DNA from 2 places in the Paenibacillus sp. FSL R10-2736 genome. Region 2 is predicted to be linked to the other one. Evidence: a T-box and tRNA genes for the amino acid it is inferred to sense, from the RefSeq annotation. Region 2 holds a T-box; the other holds one or more tRNA genes.
The links. The T-box of region 2 lies ahead of pheS (phenylalanine--tRNA ligase subunit alpha). A T-box ahead of a tRNA ligase gene usually reads a tRNA of that ligase, here a tRNA-Phe.
Positions count from the first base shown of each region.

Region 1: it encodes a tRNA-Phe, which carries the amino acid that the T-box ahead of pheS (phenylalanine--tRNA ligase subunit alpha) is inferred to sense. The anticodon was not compared.

Region 1 covers NZ_JBBOBN010000002.1:608,737-618,378, forward strand. Annotated here, with positions in the region: rRNA gene NSQ73_RS30840 (16S ribosomal RNA) at 1-1,455, shown strand, start outside; rRNA gene rrf (5S ribosomal RNA) at 1,581-1,697, shown strand; tRNA gene NSQ73_RS30850 (tRNA-Ile) at 1,742-1,818, shown strand; tRNA gene NSQ73_RS30855 (tRNA-Ala) at 1,848-1,923, shown strand; rRNA gene NSQ73_RS30860 (23S ribosomal RNA) at 2,124-5,054, shown strand; tRNA gene NSQ73_RS30865 (tRNA-Ser) at 5,137-5,228, shown strand; tRNA gene NSQ73_RS30870 (tRNA-Met) at 5,253-5,329, shown strand; tRNA gene NSQ73_RS30875 (tRNA-Val) at 5,339-5,414, shown strand; tRNA gene NSQ73_RS30880 (tRNA-Thr) at 5,445-5,520, shown strand; tRNA gene NSQ73_RS30885 (tRNA-Asp) at 5,539-5,616, shown strand; tRNA gene NSQ73_RS30890 (tRNA-Phe) at 5,644-5,719, shown strand; tRNA gene NSQ73_RS30895 (tRNA-Tyr) at 5,724-5,806, shown strand; tRNA gene NSQ73_RS30900 (tRNA-Lys) at 5,818-5,890, shown strand; gene NSQ73_RS30905 (NAD(P)/FAD-dependent oxidoreductase) at 6,045-6,989, shown strand; gene NSQ73_RS30910 (PucR family transcriptional regulator) at 7,106-8,203, shown strand; gene NSQ73_RS30915 (ABC transporter ATP-binding protein) at 8,313-9,434, shown strand.
Region 2 covers NZ_JBBOBN010000001.1:5,375,000-5,384,641, forward strand. Annotated here, with positions in the region: gene pheT (phenylalanine--tRNA ligase subunit beta) at 1-1,729, opposite strand, end outside; gene pheS (phenylalanine--tRNA ligase subunit alpha) at 2,069-3,103, opposite strand; T-box leader at 3,162-3,449, opposite strand; gene NSQ73_RS23060 (hypothetical protein) at 3,721-6,360, shown strand; gene NSQ73_RS23065 (efflux RND transporter periplasmic adaptor subunit) at 6,415-7,881, shown strand; gene NSQ73_RS23070 (ABC transporter ATP-binding protein) at 7,878-8,579, shown strand; gene NSQ73_RS23075 (ABC transporter permease) at 8,576-9,642, shown strand, end outside.

The DNA of each region.
Region 1 (9,642 bases), on a different contig from region 2:
GCGGCGGACGGGTGAGTAACACGTAGGCAACCTGCCCTCAAGACTGGGATAACTACCGGAAACGGTAGCTAATACCGGATAATTTCTTTCCTCTCCTGAAGAGAGAATGAAAGGCGGAGCAATCTGCCACTTGGGGATGGGCCTGCGGCGCATTAGCTAGTTGGTGGGGTAACGGCTCACCAAGGCGACGATGCGTAGCCGACCTGAGAGGGTGAACGGCCACACTGGGACTGAGACACGGCCCAGACTCCTACGGGAGGCAGCAGTAGGGAATCTTCCGCAATGGGCGAAAGCCTGACGGAGCAATGCCGCGTGAGTGATGAAGGTTTTCGGATCGTAAAGCTCTGTTGCCAGGGAAGAACGTCCGGTAGAGTAACTGCTACCGGAGTGACGGTACCTGAGAAGAAAGCCCCGGCTAACTACGTGCCAGCAGCCGCGGTAATACGTAGGGGGCAAGCGTTGTCCGGAATTATTGGGCGTAAAGCGCGCGCAGGCGGTCATTTAAGTCTGGTGTTTAAACCTTGGGCTCAACCTGGGGTCGCACTGGAAACTGGGTGACTTGAGTACAGAAGAGGAAAGTGGAATTCCACGTGTAGCGGTGAAATGCGTAGATATGTGGAGGAACACCAGTGGCGAAGGCGACTTTCTGGGCTGTAACTGACGCTGAGGCGCGAAAGCGTGGGGAGCAAACAGGATTAGATACCCTGGTAGTCCACGCCGTAAACGATGAGTGCTAGGTGTTAGGGGTTTCGATACCCTTGGTGCCGAAGTTAACACAGTAAGCACTCCGCCTGGGGAGTACGGTCGCAAGACTGAAACTCAAAGGAATTGACGGGGACCCGCACAAGCAGTGGAGTATGTGGTTTAATTCGAAGCAACGCGAAGAACCTTACCAGGTCTTGACATCCCGATGAAAGCATTAGAGATAGTGCCCCTCTTCGGAGCATCGGAGACAGGTGGTGCATGGTTGTCGTCAGCTCGTGTCGTGAGATGTTGGGTTAAGTCCCGCAACGAGCGCAACCCTTGACTTTAGTTGCCAGCAGGTTAAGCTGGGCACTCTAGAGTGACTGCCGGTGACAAACCGGAGGAAGGTGGGGATGACGTCAAATCATCATGCCCCTTATGACCTGGGCTACACACGTACTACAATGGCCGGTACAACGGGAAGCGAAACCGCGAGGTGGAGCCAATCCCAGCAAAGCCGGTCTCAGTTCGGATTGCAGGCTGCAACTCGCCTGCATGAAGTCGGAATTGCTAGTAATCGCGGATCAGCATGCCGCGGTGAATACGTTCCCGGGTCTTGTACACACCGCCCGTCACACCACGAGAGTTTACAACACCCGAAGTCGGTGGGGTAACCCGCAAGGGAGCCAGCCGCCGAAGGTGGGGTAGATGATTGGGGTGAAGTCGTAACAAGGTAGCCGTATCGGAAGGTGCGGCTGGATCACCTCCTTTCTATGGAGAATCGTCACCTGCAACGGTGACATTCAAATCGGAAGCTAAAGCTTCCACAATAGAACCTTCGGGTTCGGACACTCACTCGTGTTCAGTTTTGAAAGAGCAAGTCTCTTTCGTATGCGTTTGGTGGCGATAGCGGAGGGGTTCCACACGTACCCATCCCGAACACGACCGTTAAGCCCTCCAGCGCCGATGGTACTTGGACCGAAGGGTCCTGGGAGAGTAGGACGCCGCCAAGCGAACAATCAATTTATTGGTTGATTCACAATGTTATCTGTTATATGGGCTTTTAGCTCAGTTGGTTAGAGCGCACCTCTGATAAGGGTGAGGTCGGTGGTTCGAGTCCACCAAGGCCCACCATATAACATTTTAGAATTGAATACCTATATGGGGCCATAGCTCAGCTGGGAGAGCGCCTGCCTTGCAAGCAGGAGGTCAGCGGTTCGATCCCGCTTGGCTCCACCAATACTTCTTTACAAGATTATATGCAAGAACTTGATCCTTGAAAACTGGATACCGAAACGAATTTGCGTTTTAGAACATCTTTTAGCTGAAACTTGTGTAAGCAAGTTGAAATAGTTATTAGTTGATACAATTCATTCGTCAGGAAATAACGGGCTTTGAAGCAATTCAATGTTCAATATTTCTCCTGCGGAGAAAATTGTGGTTAAGCTAATAAGAGCACACGGAGGATGCCTAGGCGCCAGGAGCCGACGAAGGACGTGGCGAACAACGAAACTGCCTCGGGGAGCTGTAAGCAAGCTTTGATCCGGGGGTGTCCGAATGGGGAAACCCAGCTGTGGTAATTCGCAGTTACTCGTATCTGAATACATAGGATACGCAGAGGCAGACCAGGGGAACTGAAACATCTAAGTACCCTGAGGAAGAGAAAACAATAGTGATTCCGTCAGTAGCGGCGAGCGAACGCGGAACAGCCTAAACCAAGGGGCTTGCCTCTTGGGGTTGTGGGACGTCTCACATGGAGTTACAAAGGAATATGGTAGGCGAAGAGGTCTGGAAAGGCCCGCGATAGAGGTAAAAGCCCTGTAGCCTAAACTGTGTTCTCTCCGAGACGGATCCCGAGTAGTGCGGGGCACGTGAAACCCCGTATGAATCCAGCAGGACCATCTGCTAAGGCTAAATACTACCTGGCGACCGATAGTGAAACAGTACCGTGAGGGAAAGGTGAAAAGCACCCCGGAAGGGGAGTGAAATAGAACCTGAAACCGTGTGCTTACAAAAAGTCAGAGCCCTATTACTGGGTGATGGCGTGCCTTTTGTAGAATGAACCGGCGAGTTACGTTTAACATGCAAGGTTAAGGTGAGAAGCCGGAGCCGCAGCGAAAGCGAGTCTGAATAGGGCGATTGAGTATGTGGACGTAGACCCGAAACCGTGTGATCTACCCCTGTCCAGGGTGAAGGTGCGGTAACACGCACTGGAGGCCCGAACCCACGCATGTTGAAAAATGCGGGGATGAGGTGGGGGTAGCGGAGAAATTCCAATCGAACTCGGAGATAGCTGGTTCTCCCCGAAATAGCTTTAGGGCTAGCCTCGGTGAATGGAGTGGTGGAGGTAGAGCACTGATTGGGTGCGGGGCCCGCAAGGGTTACCAAGCTCAGTCAAACTCCGAATGCCATTAACTTCTTGCCGGGAGTCAGACAGTGAGTGCTAAGATCCATTGTCAAAAGGGAAACAGCCCAGACCATCAGCTAAGGTCCCCAAGTGTGTGTTAAGTGGGAAAGGATGTGGAGTTGCACAGACAACCAGGATGTTGGCTTAGAAGCAGCCACCATTGAAAGAGTGCGTAATAGCTCACTGGTCGAGTGACTCTGCGCCGAAAATGTAACGGGGCTAAACACACCACCGAAGCTATGGCTAGATACTTTGTATCTGGGGTAGGGGAGCGTTGTATGTAGGTTGAAGGTGTACCGTAAGGAGCGCTGGACAGCATACAAGTGAGAATGCCGGTATGAGTAACGAAAAGATCAGTGAGAATCTGATCCGCCGAAAGCCCAAGGTTTCCTGAGGAAGGCTCGTCCGCTCAGGGTAAGTCGGGACCTAAGGCGAGGCCGAAAGGCGTAGTCGAAGGACAACAGTTTGAAATTACTGTACCACCGTAATCCGCTATGAGCGATGGGGTGACGCAGGAGGGTAGTGACGCGGACTGATGGATGTGTCCGTCTAAGCAGTGAGGCTGATGTGTAGGCAAATCCGCACATCATTAAGGCTGGGCTGTGATGGGGAGCGAAAATTGTAGTAGCGAAGGTCATGATCTCACACTGCCAAGAAAAGCCTCTAGCCAGGAGAAGGTGCCCGTACCGCAAACCGACACAGGTAGGCGAGAAGAGAATTCTAAGGCGCGCGGAAGAACTCTCGTTAAGGAACTCGGCAAAATGACCTCGTAACTTCGGGAGAAGAGGTGCCTCGGTAGGGTGAATAGCCCGAGGGGGCCGCAGTGAAAAGGCCCAAGCGACTGTTTAGCAAAAACACAGGTCTGTGCGAAGCCGCAAGGCGAAGTATACGGGCTGACGCCTGCCCGGTGCTGGAAGGTTAAGGGGAGTGGTTAGGGGTTAAACCCGAAGCTGTGAACCGAAGCCCCAGTAAACGGCGGCCGTAACTATAACGGTCCTAAGGTAGCGAAATTCCTTGTCAGGTAAATTCTGACCCGCACGAATGGCGTAACGACTTGGGCGCTGTCTCAACGAGAGATCCGGTGAAATTTTAATACCTGTGAAGATGCAGGTTACCCGCGACAAGACGGAAAGACCCCATGGAGCTTTACTGCAGCTTGATATTGAATTTGGGTACGATCTGTACAGGATAGGTGGGAGCCGTTGAGGCAGGAGCGCAAGCTTCTGCGGAGGCGCCGTTGGGATACCACCCTGATCGTATCTAGGTTCTAACCTAGTGCCCTTACCGGGTACGGGGACCGTGTCAGGCGGGCAGTTTGACTGGGGCGGTCGCCTCCTAAAGAGTAACGGAGGCGTTCAAAGGTTCCCTCAGAATGGTTGGAAATCATTCGCAGAGTGCAAAGGCATAAGGGAGCTTGACTGCGAGACCTACAAGTCGAGCAGGGACGAAAGTCGGACTTAGTGATCCGGTGGTACCGCATGGAAGGGCCATCGCTCAACGGATAAAAGCTACCCTGGGGATAACAGGCTTATCTCCCCCAAGAGTCCACATCGACGGGGAGGTTTGGCACCTCGATGTCGGCTCATCGCATCCTGGGGCTGAAGTAGGTCCCAAGGGTTGGGCTGTTCGCCCATTAAAGCGGTACGCGAGCTGGGTTCAGAACGTCGTGAGACAGTTCGGTCCCTATCTGTCGTGGGCGCAGGAAATTTGAGAGGAGCTGTCCTTAGTACGAGAGGACCGGGATGGACGTACCGCTGGTGCATCAGTTGTTCCGCCAGGAGCATGGCTGAGTAGCTACGTACGGACGGGATAAGCGCTGAAAGCATCTAAGCGTGAAGCCCCCCTCAAGATGAGATTTCCCAATTAGTAAGACCCCTTGAAGACGACGAGGTAGATAGGTTGGAGGTGGAAGTGCAGCAATGCATGGAGCTGACCAATACTAATCGGTCGAGGGCTTATCCAACTTTCGAACAACGCAGATTCGTTTCGGATTCAGTTTTCAGGAATTAATTTCCTGTGCGGATTTACATGGCTACCATTTATTTGGAGAGATACCCAAGTGGCTATAAGGGGACCCTCTGCTAAGGGGTTAGACTGCGTAAGCGGTGCGAGGGTTCGAATCCCTCTCTCTCCGCCATTATAAATCCAATACTTGTAGTGTGGCGGCGTAGCTCAGCTGGCTAGAGCGTACGGTTCATACCCGTGAGGTCGGGGGTTCGATCCCCTCTGCCGCTACCATACATACCCGGAGGCTTAGCTCAGCTGGGAGAGCATCTGCCTTACAAGCAGAGGGTCGGGGGTTCGAACCCCTCAGCCTCCACCATTTTTAAATCTTAGATCCACCTTACACCGTGCCGGTGTAGCTCAACTGGTAGAGCAACTGACTTGTAATCAGTAGGTTGGGGGTTCAAGTCCTCTCGCCGGCACCATTTTTTACATTAAATTGTGGAACCGTGGTGTAGTTGGCCTAACATGCCTGCCTGTCACGCAGGAGATCGCGGGTTCGAATCCCGTCGGTTCCGCCATTTTTTTGTTTTAAGGCTTGTTTTTATGGCTCGGTAGCTCAGTCGGTAGAGCAAAGGACTGAAAATCCTTGTGTCGGGGGTTCGATTCCCTCCCGCGCCACCATTATGGAGGCTTAGCGAAGTGGCCAAACGCATCAGACTGTAAATCTGCTCACGTACGTGTTCGGTGGTTCGAATCCATCAGCCTCCATCCCTTTTTATGAGCCATTAGCTCAGTTGGTAGAGCACCTGACTTTTAATCAGGGTGTCGAAGGTTCGAGTCCTTCATGGCTCATCCCAATCAAGTCATCACGTTCATGTGATGGCTTTTTTTATGTTTTCTGGAGGTCTGAATATTAAAAAGTATATAAATTACCCGGATTTCGTTTAAAATAGCTCCCCTCGTTTAATTATAAGTCTATACTGCTGTAGAAATGAGGGAATGACAATTGATATATGATGCGATTATAGTGGGCGGCGGTTTTGCGGGGCTTCAGGCGGCTATTCAATTGGGACGTTACTCGGTCCATCAGGTGCTTGTAATTGATGCAGGAGGCGGAAGATCAAGCATATGCCGGAATTATCATAATATATTGGGCTGGCCTGACGGTGTGCCGGGTGAGGAACTGCGGGCCAGGGGGAGACTTCAGGCGGAAAGGGCAGGTGTAGCGTTTCAGAAGGATAGAATAGTAAAAGCCGAGAAGCCGGACGAATTATTCATACTTCACGGAACCGGGGGGCAGCAATATGCAGGCCGGACTCTGCTGCTTGCTACAGGAGTAATGGACCGGTTTCCTGAGCTGCCGGGCTTACGGCCTGCCCTTGGCATGACGATCTATGTTTGCCCGGACTGTGATGGCTTTGAAATTCAGAACCGGCAGACCGTATTGATAGGCTCTGGTGATGTGGGCGCTAATATGGCTTTTGTTTTAAGGGAACGCACAGGTGACTTGACCTACATTAATCATGAATGTACACCCGTCTCGGAGGAAAATCGTAACCGGCTGCGGGATGAGGATATACAGTATATCGAAGAACCGGTTGCCCGCATTGAGGAAGAGAACGGAAGAATTAAGGCGGTAGCCTTGGAGAACGGTGAGGTTCTGCCGGCAGAGCGCGGATTTATTGCTTTTGGCCAGAATCCGGTACATTCTGAGCTAGCTGCACAGCTTGGAGTAACGCTTCATAAGAACAAGCATGTGGAGGCGAATAAACGTTCATTAATGACTAATATCGAGCATGTATGGGTGGCAGGAGATGTTGCAGTGCATGCGGAGCAGGCGACGGTCGCTATGGGCGAAGGAGCCATTGCCGGGATCTGGATGCATAAGACTTTGAAAAAGATGAATCCGGTAAGTCTGCCTCCAGCCAAGAAGCATTATGCAGCAAAATAGACTTTTGATACACAACTGATCAAATGTCACTCAGGGTTCAGGAGAGCTATTCCGCAATTTGCAGCAAAATATGATAAAATAAGCGAAAAGAGCAAAAGTGGTGGAGAATGGTGACGATGGATAGTGAGGTTTTGCGTCAAAAATTGGAGCAACTCACCGGAAAGAGAACCGGAATCAAGCAGCTCGGGAGGCAGCATTCAGCTTCTCTTTTTGGCATGGGCACGGAGAAGGATCAAGAGCAGGCGGTCTTTCATGAGGGATATTTGTGGATTCCCCTATATGAGAATGACGGGCGTATAACCGCGGTGTGGGTGGAGACAGAAGGGCTGTCGCCTCTGGAACTGCAGCTGGTCAATTATGCGGGCCGTAATTTCGCGGTAGCCCTCAAGGCTACCGGGCTTAAGGAAGAAGGAGAGATGGAAGCCCGTCAGCTTAGCGGCTGGTTGAACTCGCAGCTTGAGCAAGAGAAGGATGATACAGAGATTCCGGATGATATTACGCTGAAAGGCCGGCTGTTCGGGGATATGATTCCTTTTTTGCTGGTTAGTGAGAATGTCCATAATCCGCAGATGACATACCGTTCGTTAATGAAGCTGCTGCGCAGTTATTTCGAGAACGAAGTCCTGCTAATTCCGCTGTTGGATAAGGAATGGTTAATTTTAGCCCGTAAGGAACTGCTCACCGGCGGAGATGATAAGGAAGATGAGGAAGAAAGTGCTGAGGATCTGCTGTCTCAGACCTCTATGGGACTGCATGAACTGATCGCGAGTGAATGGGTCGGCGTCTTCCATCTGGCGGTTTCTCCGGCCATCATTCCGGTTAAAGGCCTGACAGGCTCCGTAGCTCTGCTGCGCGAGACGATTATTCTGGGCCGGATCTTCCAGGTAGGCGATTATATCCATCTGCCGTGGGAGCTTCATATGGAGCGTCTGGTGAACAGTATCCCCGATGACCGCCGCAGACAGCTGCTGGGTCAGATCGGTGATTATACGGCTGTGCTGGCGGATAAGGAAATGCTGTTGACGCTGGAGACTTTTTTTGAAATGGACTGCAATGTCAGCGAAACCGCGAAGAAGCTGTATATCCACCGGAATACACTCCTGTACAGACTCGACAAGATCAAACAGGAAACGGGAGCCGATGTCCGCAGTTTCGGGGATGCGGCGATTGTGAAGTTAGCCATGTTATTGTATAAAGTGACGAAAAGAAAATAGGATTTTTGTGAACCTTACAAATAGCCAGGAGACCTGGTCTGGGGTAAGATAAGTGTACAAGAAAGCGTTTGATTTTCTAATCCAATAATTGACTCGAGGGGGAAATACAATGGCAGGCGTACGTTTAGAGCATATTTTCAAAAAATACCCGGGTTCCGATAAAGCAACAGTAATCGATATCAATCTTGATATTAAAGATAAGGAATTTCTCGTACTGGTTGGTCCTTCCGGTTGCGGTAAATCCACAACACTGCGTATGATCGCAGGTCTTGAAGAAATCTCTGAAGGTAAAATGTACATTGGTGACCGTGTAGTGAATGACGTGGCTCCTAAAGACCGCGATATCGCGATGGTATTCCAATCCTACGCCCTGTACCCGCATATGAGCGTGTATCAGAACATGGCTTTCGGTCTGAAACTGCGTAAAGTGAAGAAAGAAGAAATCGACAAGAAAGTGCGCGAAGCAGCAAGAATCCTCGATATCGAGCATTTGCTGGAACGCAAACCTAAGGCACTGTCCGGTGGTCAACGCCAACGTGTCGCTCTGGGCCGCGCTATTGTCCGTGATCCGCAAGTCTTCCTGATGGATGAGCCTCTTTCCAACTTGGATGCTAAACTTCGTGGTCAAATGCGTGCTGAAATCACTAAGCTGGTTAAACGCCTTGAAACCACTTGTATCTATGTAACGCATGACCAGACAGAAGCTATGACAATGGGTGACCGTATCGTAGTTATGTACGATGGTATCATTCAACAAGCAGCTTCCCCTGAAGAATTGTACAATGAGCCTACAAACCTGTTCGTTGCAGGATTTATCGGATCCCCAACAATGAACTTTATCAATGGTACACTCTCCGATGTTGGCGGCGCTGTCCGCTTCCGCGCAGATAACCTTGATGTTGAAGTTCCAGGCGGCAAAGCTACAATCCTGCGCAACAAAGGTTATATCGGCAAAGATGTAATCATGGGCGTTCGTCCAGAAGATATTCATGAAGAGCCAGTGTTCCTGGAAGCTTCCCCTAACACAATCTTCACTTCGCTGGTTGATGTTACTGAAAACCTTGGTCATGAAATGCTCCTCTACTTGAGCGGCCTTGGCGCTAACACTGTAATTGCCCGTGTAGATGGACGTTCCACTACCCGTGAAGGCAGCAAGCCTAGATTGGCAATCGACATGAACAAAATTCACCTCTTCGATAAAGAGTCCGAACTGAACATTCTGCTGGGATAAGACAAAGCACAGCGGGATATAGGTTATAATAGAAGAAAGCCGCCCTCACAGGCGGCTTTTTCTTGTATTGGGCATGTAGAGCCGGAGATAAAACGTAATGGTCCAAGGACCCGGAAAGCAGGGGATTCCGTCAGGACTGGCTTAGCAATACCGTAGGTAATAAGATTGCATTCATAGGCGTTATCAATTAAGATAGCAGGAGAATTAC
Region 2 (9,642 bases):
GACGGCGGTTGGTGTTATAGAGGGCAATGTCCAGAAGCTGCGGCAGAAGGCTGGTACGCAGCACGCTGCGTTCCTCACTCATCGGCATCGCCAGCTTCACGGAGAGCTTGCCGTCCGCAAGTGCCGGGAAGAGCTTGCTCTGTTCCGGCTGGATGAAGGAATAGCCCATAACCTCCTGATACCCGCCAAGAGCCAGCAGGCGGCGGAGCTCACGGCGCAGGAACTGCTCTCTGGTGAGTGCCCCCGGTGTAGTAGTCCCTTCAATTAGGGTTGTCGGGATGTTGTCATATCCGTACAGGCGGGCAATCTCTTCTATGAGATCCACATCATAGCTGATGTCGCCTCGCCGCGTGGGAACCTGAACTTCAACGATTCCCTGGGCAGCATCACCGCACTTGAAGTGCAGACGGCCAAACAGGGTCTTCACTTCCAGCAAAGACAGCTCGGTACCCAGATATTGATTCAGCTTCTCCAGCGACAGGGTCAGTACTTTCTCCTCGGCAGAGGCACTGCCTGCCTGAACAATACCTTCATGCACAGAGCCGCCGGCATAGCGGGCGATTAGAGCAGCTGCACGGTTAAGTGCAGGAATGACGGCATTCGGATCGACTTCCTTCTCGAAGCGCTGGGAAGCTTCAGAACGCAGACCCAGCTGACGCGAGGTCTTGCGTACAGTCCCGCCGTCGAATTTGGCGGATTCCAATACGATATTGACGGTATTTGCTGTAACCTCAGTCGATAATCCGCCCATAACGCCAGCCAGGCCGATAGCTCCTGACCCGTCAGCGATGACAAGCATCTGCGGCTCCAGCTTGCGCTCCTGGCCGTCAAGTGTTGTCAGCAGCTCGCCTTCATGAGCGAACCGCACACCAATCGTTCCGCCTGCCAGCTGATCACCGTCAAACGCATGCAGCGGCTGTCCGTATTCCAGCATCACATAGTTGGTAATATCGACGATGTTGTTGATCGGGCGTACCCCGGCCGCCATCAGGCGGTTCTGAATCCACAGCGGGGATGGAGCTGTCTTCACACCGGCAATATAACGCACTGCATAATGGCTGCAGTATTCTTCATTTTCAATATTGACAGTGATGGAATCCGCTGCCCGTCCGCCTGCTTCCACAAGCTCTGCCGCCGGATCTGCCAGCTGCAGGTCACGGCCCAGAATTGCGCTCACTTCATAAGCAGCACCGATCATGCTCAGACAGTCGGAGCGGTTAGGCGTCAGGTCGAAATCCAGGATCTCATCGTTCAGGCCAAGCACCTTCAGAATATCCTGGCCGACTTCCGTATTCTCAGGCAATACGAGAATACCTTCCTGAAGCTCTTTGGGCAGCAGCTTGTCGTTCAGCCCCAGCTCTTTGGCCGAGCAGATCATCCCCTGCGACAGCACGCCGCGCAGCTTAGCTTTCTTGATTTCCAGTCCGGGCAGCTTAGCGCCAACCAGTGCGACCGGAACCTTCTGTCCCGCTGCGACATTCTTGGCACCGCAGACAATCTGCAGATCCTCGCCCTGTCCGGCATCCACGATGCAGATGTTCAGCTTGTCGGCGTCCGGATGCTTCTCTTTGGATTTCACATAGCCGGTTACGATTCCGGAAATCCCTTTGTTACGGCGTTCAACTCCGTCAATCTCAATGCCGGCGGTAGTGATTTTGTCCGCGAGTTCATCAGCGGTCACCCCGTCCAGCGATATATAATCAGCCAGCCAGGCGGTTGATACTTTCATTTTCGCACACTTCCTTTTGTTTCAGATGTATTTATCTCCATGCCGCCCTATGCTTGACGCGCTTGCCAGTAAGCCGCTGCACGATCTTTCCTTCCTGCTTCAAAACTCTCTGTTAATAGTGCCCCTGCAAGGAATATTTGGACTTCCGGCCGCTGTTGTGTTTGGATTTCCTGATTCAAACCGCTATTCGCGGTAGAAATCCAAACACAAAGGCGGACGCTACCGCTCCTACAGTTCCAAAATTCCCCCTCCGGTTCATTTTTAACAGGTATAGAAACAGCAACTCAAAATCTACTGCAACCCTTCCAATCCCACGCACCCCGCACACCCGCCAAATCTCTAAATCCCCTTGAACTGCTTCACAAAGCCCATGTCGTTCGTGTAGAAGTAGCGGATGTCATCGATGCCGTACTTCAGCATCGCGATCCGTTCCGCGCCTACGCCGAAAGCGAAGCCGCTGTAGATCTCAGGGTCGTAGCCGCCCATCCGCAGCACATTCGGATGTACCATGCCGGCACCGAGAATTTCCAGCCAGCCGCTCTGCTTGCAGAGGCGGCAGCCTTCGCCGCCGCATTTGAAGCAGCTCACGTCTACCTCAACACTCGGTTCGGTGAACGGGAAGAAGCTCGGACGCAGGCGGATGCCTGCTGTAGGACCGAACATTTCCTTCATGAACTGCAGCAGGGTGCCCTTCAGGTCGCTCATACGGATATTGCGGCCGATAACCAGGCCTTCAATCTGATGGAACTGGAAGGAGTGGGTCGCATCGTCGTCATCGCGGCGGAATACTTTGCCCGGACAGATGATTTTGACCGGAGTTTCGCCCTTCATAGCCTGCATCGTGCGGACCTGCACCGGAGATGTCTGTGTGCGCATCAGAAGATCTTCTGTTAAATAGAAGGAATCCTGCATATCGCGGGCCGGATGGTTCTTCGGCAGATTCAGAGCCTCGAAGTTATAGTAGTCTGTCTCTACTTCCGGACCTTCTTCAATCCGGTAGCCCATGCCGATGAAAATATCCTCAATCTCCTGAATTACGCGGTTCAGCGGATGAATTCCGCCTTGCGGCAGGCCGCGGCCCGGCAGCGACACATCGACCTTCTCCGCATTCAGGCGGTTCTGTGTCTCCTGCTGCTGGAAGATTTCCTGCTTCGTGCCGATTACCTCTTCAATGGCACTGCGCACCAGATTGGCCACCTGGCCGATCACCGGGCGTTCTTCCGCGCTGAGTCCGCCCATACCGCGCAGAACCTCCGTAAGCTCACCTTTTTTGCCAAGGTATTTGACGCGCAAATCATTCAGAATCTGCGGATCGGTTACCTCCTGCAGCTTAGCCAATGCCTCGGCCTTCAATGCTTCCAATTTCTCTTTCATGCCTTGTACTGCCCCCTTAAATCTCGTATTGTCAACAAAAAAAGGCCTTTCCTCCCGGTAAAGGGACGAAAAGACCGTGGTACCACCCTTGTTAGACGGCTGCGACGCTTCCCTTAAGAGCAATATTCCCTCTTTCGGACCGGCGGAGACATGTCTCACTTTAACAGAAATAACGGTCTGCGGCCGGTATCCCCTACTGTGTCCCTCAAGGAAGCCTTGAATGGAATTCAGGGAACTGCTCCGGAGTGAACTTCGGCAGCTCTGCTCTCTTAGAAACGCTCTCAATCTGCGGCGCTTCCTCCCTGTAAGCCAGGCACTGCGTACTCTTCTCCATCAATGCATTTATGCGGATTGTGTCAAATATACTCGATCTTCCAGTTCGGAAGATATGTCTATTTATTATATGCAATAACGGCGCTTTTGACAAGTTGCACAATTTTAGGTTAATTTTTATCTTCCTTTAAGCTTCCTTTAAGCTTCAGCGCGGTTTTGGGGGCTTTTTTTCAGCGAACGTTCAGCCAATTTTGATATTTTCCCTTTTGAGATAAGCCTGGCTGTCCTCATTAGAACAGGGCGGCTTTTGGATAGTATCGGCTTTTATACAGGGAGGGAATTTCATGCTTAAACGAAGAAAGGCATTTGTTCTGCTGTTACTCAGTACATTTGCTGCAAGTCAACTCGCGGGGATCGCGGGAACCACGGCGTTTGCTGCCACGGCCAGTACAACCACTGCCAAAACAGCTGCCACAGTAACGGAAGTCTCCAGTCTTACAGGCCTCAGCGCAATCAAGCTCGGCACCACGCTTAGTGTGAAGCTGGGCAATGTAGGCATTCAGAGCCAAACCGGCGGAAATATTCTTACTTATACACTCACCTATACTAACAATGCAAGCAGCAGCATCAATTTGGTCAATTATTTCTCCAAAATCGTGACTGCCGGCGGCAGCATCATTAAGGGAATCCCGGTCAGCGCAGACAGTGCTGTCAAAAAGATCGCTGCTAAGCAGAGCACCAGCATTACATATTATGCGAATATCGGAACAGCCGCCTCGGCCAAAGGGCTCAAAATCAACATGTACGGCTGGAATTTCAGTGCCGCCAATTATGAACAGCGCATCGGCACGTTCACCATTCCTTCTAATTATTCGCTGTCCTCCCTTACCGGTGAGACCCGTAAAGTTGAACTCGGCAGCATTCCGGTCAACACCAAGGCTGAGTCTGCACAAATCTACAAATATAACGGCAAGGTCTATGCCAAGGTTGGACTCAGTATAACGAATCTGGGCACCAAAGTGCTCACCGACCCGGGCTACAGCCTATACCTGAAATCCTCGGGCGGCTCTACCTTCACACTCACGCTGGATGACAGCAGCTCCGAATACAAGGTTCAGCCTCAGGAGAAGAAGACGCTCTACTATATGACTGAGATTCCATCCTACATGAACGTCACCAAGATGACGCTGCAGATCGCCAAGCTGGATGAAGGGCTGAAGCTCTATCTTCCAGTCTCCTCCTATTCCCTTCCTGCTGCGGGTACAGCTGATTTCACCGTGGCGGCCGGCTATACCAAGAAGATCTCCATCGACAGCAATATTGTTGACATGAAGCTCGCGGACGCAAGTGTGCATGCAGACAATGGCAATGCCGTATGGAGTTATCAGCTCACCCTTAGAAATGCCGGCACCAAAGCAGTGACTTTGCCTGCGTATGAGCTTGCTGTCAAATCCGCTGAAGGTTATACCTTCCCGGTAACAACGACTGCGTTCAGCTCCCTTACCTTAAAGCCGCTGGAAGAAAAGCTGATTGAACTAACCGCCAGCGTTCCGCTTGAGCTGGCTCAGGATACGCTCGAACTGCAAATGGTTGCCCCTGCGGGCAGCAGCACCAGTAGCAACGGCAGCAACAGCAGTAATGGCAGCAGTGAGACCAGCACCAGTTCAAGTAAAGTAATACTGCCTGTAGCCTATTTCAAAATCCCTTATTCCCTGGCGGGCAACACTCATATCACTACAGAGAACAGCATTACCAACAGCTACGGCACCTTCGGCGTCACACTGAATTCCCTGCAGCGTCTGCCATGGGGCAGCGAAGATATCGTACAGGCTAAGGTCACCATCAGCAATCATTCCTCCAAAACGATTACTCTGCCTGCACTTACCGGTGTTCTGAAAGTGGACCTGACGGATTTGAGCTCGTCCTCACAGCTATATACGGAGAGTACCAGCACGGTTCTTGCGCCTGGAGCCAGCACGCAAGTCTCGGTTCTTGCCCGCGTGCCTTATACGCTCGATTTCAGCCAGGCCCAGATCATTCTTCAAGAAACTTCCGGCACCAGCACTACCCAGTTCCTCTCTCTTGGCACAACGGACGGGCTTAGCAGCGGTATTACGCCTCTGGCTGTGGGTGAATCGTTCAAGATTACGTCGACCGGTAAAAAAGCCAGCGTGAAGGAACGTTCAACCCTTGTATACAGCGGAACCAGCAATAACCTCATATACAGTGAAGTAGAAATGAACAGTGAAGAAACCCGGCAGACTGACCTCTCCCGGCTGTATGGACAATTCAAAACCGCAGACGGACAGTATTTCGAGGCAACTGCGGTCCAGTCGGAGAGTTCCACAAGTCCGGCAGGCAAGACCCTGGTTAACTTCTGGGCTAATATACCAGCTGCCGTGGACACAAACGGCCTCCAGCTGTATGTCAGCCAGGAGATTGCAGACGGTAAGCTGACTTCAGCCGGAACCGCGGCTACAGCTTATGTGAATACATCAGCACTGACTCTGGCTCCTGTGGTGCCTACGCCTGCTGCCAACCTGACTTCTGTGTCCCTGTATCCTTACACGCTGGCCATATCAAATTCCACTGGCACCATTACATCAGGCACCACCAGTCTTGCATTGGCATTTAACTACAATCTCTCGCGGGATACAACTTACCAGATGGGAGCATTCGACCATAAGCTGATTCTGCACATTACTGACCCGTATGGACAATATTTCGAGAAAACGCTGTCCCTTGGAACAGATTTAGCAGTAGGAACTTATGGCTCCTACACAACGACCATTACCAGCTCACTGTTCAAGAACTTAAGCGGAGGCACTTACAAGCTCACTCTGTACGACGAATTCCAAGGCCAGCGGACAGAGCTTGGCGGACAGGTCTACTCCGTCGATGTTGTGACCAAAGCAGCTTCAACTACGGATACCGGCACTACAGCGGCCGCAGGCAATGGCAGCACCGAAGCAAGCGGTTCTTAAGATTCTCAGGTACAACTGGCCCCTTATATTATTTGAGTAAGATGGAGGATCTGAATGAAAAAGAAGAAGAAAATGATTATTGCCTCAGCCGTTGTTGTTATTGCTATTGCAGGTATTCTGGGCTATGTATTATGGCCGGATCAGAACCCGCAGGTCAATGCCGCTCCCATGAATACCTCAATGGTGACCAAGGGAAATATCCTCGTCGGTGTCTCCGGCTCCGGTTCCGTTTCGGCAATTAACAGTGAGAGCATCCGCACCAAAGAAGCCGGTGAAGTGGATACAGTCATGGTTAAAAAAGGCGATGTCGTCAAAAAAGGCGATGTGCTGATTACCTTTGTGGCGGGCGATTTCGATGACAAGCTGAAGGAAGCCAACAAATCGCTGGAGAACCTCAAAACCGAGCTTACGAACAAGCAGGAAAACTACAAAACAATCGCGATGAATAATGCTACAGATGAAGAGCTGGAATCGGCAAAAACAGCCATTGATAAAGCCAAAAGCGATATTGCCGATCAGCAGGATTCCATTGCTGCCATCTATGAGGATATGGTTCCGCCAGATCCGTTAACGGCTCCTATCGACGGAACGATTACAGCTGTAAATATTACGGACGGCGAACAGGCTCAGAATGGTACAGAGCTGTTCACCATGACTGACTACGTTAATTTGAGCGTAACTGTACAGGTGGATGAACTGGATATTCCTCAGATCAAGCTGGATCAGGTGTCAACGATTACGCTGGATGCGCTTGAGGATAAAGAGTTTGCCGGCAAGGTTATTGATATCGCCAAGGAAGGAACCTCCTCAAACGGCGTCTCCCTGTTCAATGTCACTGTAGGCTTGAATGACTCTGAGGGAGTACTGGTTGGCATGTCCGCAGAAGTGGCGATTACCATTGAAGAGAAAAATGATATTCTGACCGTGCCGATCGAGGCGGTATCCGAAGTGAACGGCAAATATTACGTGAATGTGCCTGTGACCGAAGGCGGGGAATCTGCGGCAACGGACAACGGTGCGGCGGGCGGCCAGATTCCGGGCGGTGATGCGGCGGGCGGGCAAGCTCCGGGCGGTGATGCGGCGGGCGGCCAGGCTTCGAGCGGTGATGCGGCAGGCGGCCCTCCAAGCGGGAAATGGCAAGGCGGAGAAGGCCAGAGCGGCGGCCGGGGCATGCGCAGCGGCGGTGGCGGAGGCTACGGCGGAGGCGAGTTCCCGGGCGGCGCATCCGGCGGCAGAACTGCAGCAAGCTCAGCATCCGGCCAGAAACGGGTTGCCGTAGAGGTAGGCATCCACAATGAGAGCAGCATCGAAATCGTGAGCGGTTTAAATGAAGGTGATGAAGTGATCATTCCAACTGTGATCTCAACAGGCAACACATCCACCCAGCAGACACAGATGCAAGGCGGTATGGGCGGCAGCTTCGGCGGCGGCGGAATGACCGGCGGCTTCACTGGCGGCGGTGCTGGCGGCGGAATGACGGGCGGCGGCGGAGGCTTCTCCGGAGGCGGTGGCGGACGATGAGCACCTCCGAACCGTTAATCCGGGTTCAGAACATGCAGCACAGCTATACCATGGCCGGAGAATCAATGGCGATCCTCAAGGGCCTGACCTTCAACATCGATTACGGTGAGTTTGTTGCGATCATCGGACCCTCAGGCTCGGGCAAGTCGACCCTGATGAACATGCTGGGGTGCCTGGATGTTGCGAATGAAGGTGATTATTTCCTGGACGGCCAGGAAATCCGCAAGCTGTCAGACAACAAGCTGGCCCAGATCCGCAATGAGAAAATCGGCTTTATCTTTCAAAACTTCAATCTGCTGCCGAAATTATCGGCAGTAGAGAATGTGGAGCTGCCCCTTATCTACCGGGGAATGTCTCACCGGGAACGCCGAGAGGTTGCCCGCAATGCTCTGGTCAGGGTAGGCCTGGAGAGCAGAATTGATCATCGTCCGTCCGAGCTGTCGGGAGGCCAGCAGCAGCGTGTGGCCATCGCCCGCGCCCTTGCCGGCACCCCTCCTATCCTGCTTGCCGATGAACCGACTGGTGCGCTTGATTCCAAGACAGGCAAGGAAGTTCTGGAGATGATCAAGGCGCTTAATGAACAGGGACATACTATTATTCTAATCACGCATGACCTCGAAATCGCCGAGCAGGCCAAACGGATTATCCGGATTCAGGACGGGGATCTCGTTGAGGATCGGAAGGTGTCCCACTCATGATGCTGTATCAGAGCATGAAAATGGCTTTTAAAAGTATTCTCAGCAGTAAAATCAGAGCCTTCCTCACGATGCTGGGCATCATTATCGGTGTATCCTCCGTAATCGCCCTCGTCTCGGTAGGACAGGGTACGACTTCGCAGATTACGGAATCCTTAAGCTCTCTTGGAACCAACCAGCTGACGGTTAACATTATGGGACGCGGGGCAACGACTTCCTTAACTTACGAGGAAGCTCTGGCACTTGGAGAGATTGAAGGGGTGGAGAATGTATCTCCCGTAATTACGGGGAATGTTACCGCCAAGAATGGGACCGAGAACGTTTCAGTATCCGTTGAAGGGATAACACCTGCCTATGAGGAAGTCCAGGATTTCCATGTGCAATCCGGACGGTTTCTGCTGGAGATTGATACAGATTACCGTCAAAAGGTAGCCTTGATCGGAACAGATACGGCTGAGGATCTGTTCGGCACGGATGATCCTGTGGGCCAAAAGGTACAGCTCAACGGAAGCAGCTTCAAGATCGTCGGTCTGCTGGAGAGCAAAGGCTCAACCAGCGGCGGCTCCAGCGACGAGAAGATTCTGATTCCTATTTCAACCGCTGAACGGTTCCTGCAGAGTAAGGGGGTCCGCTCGATTACCATCACAACTACTTCCAACGATAATGTGGAGGAGGTAAAAACCGAGCTGGAGTCTACGCTCGATGCCAAATTCAGCGGTGCGGAGAACTCCTACTCTGTCTTCGATTCTCAGGAAATGCTGGAAACGGTAAACGAGACCAGTGATACGCTCTCTATGGCACTTGGCGGCATTGCCGGCATTTCCCTGTTCGTCGGCGGCATAGGAATCATGAATATCATGATTGTCTCCGTTAACGAGCGGACGCGGGAGATCGGAATCCGCAAAGCGATCGGGGCCAAAAAAATCAACATCATGATGCAGTTCATGATTGAGTCTGTAGTCTTAAGCGGAACAGGGGGCCTGATCGGAGTCGGGCTGGGGCTTGGTGCCAGCTGGGCCGTGGGGAAATATACAACCATGAATGTGGCGACATCCTGGAACATGGT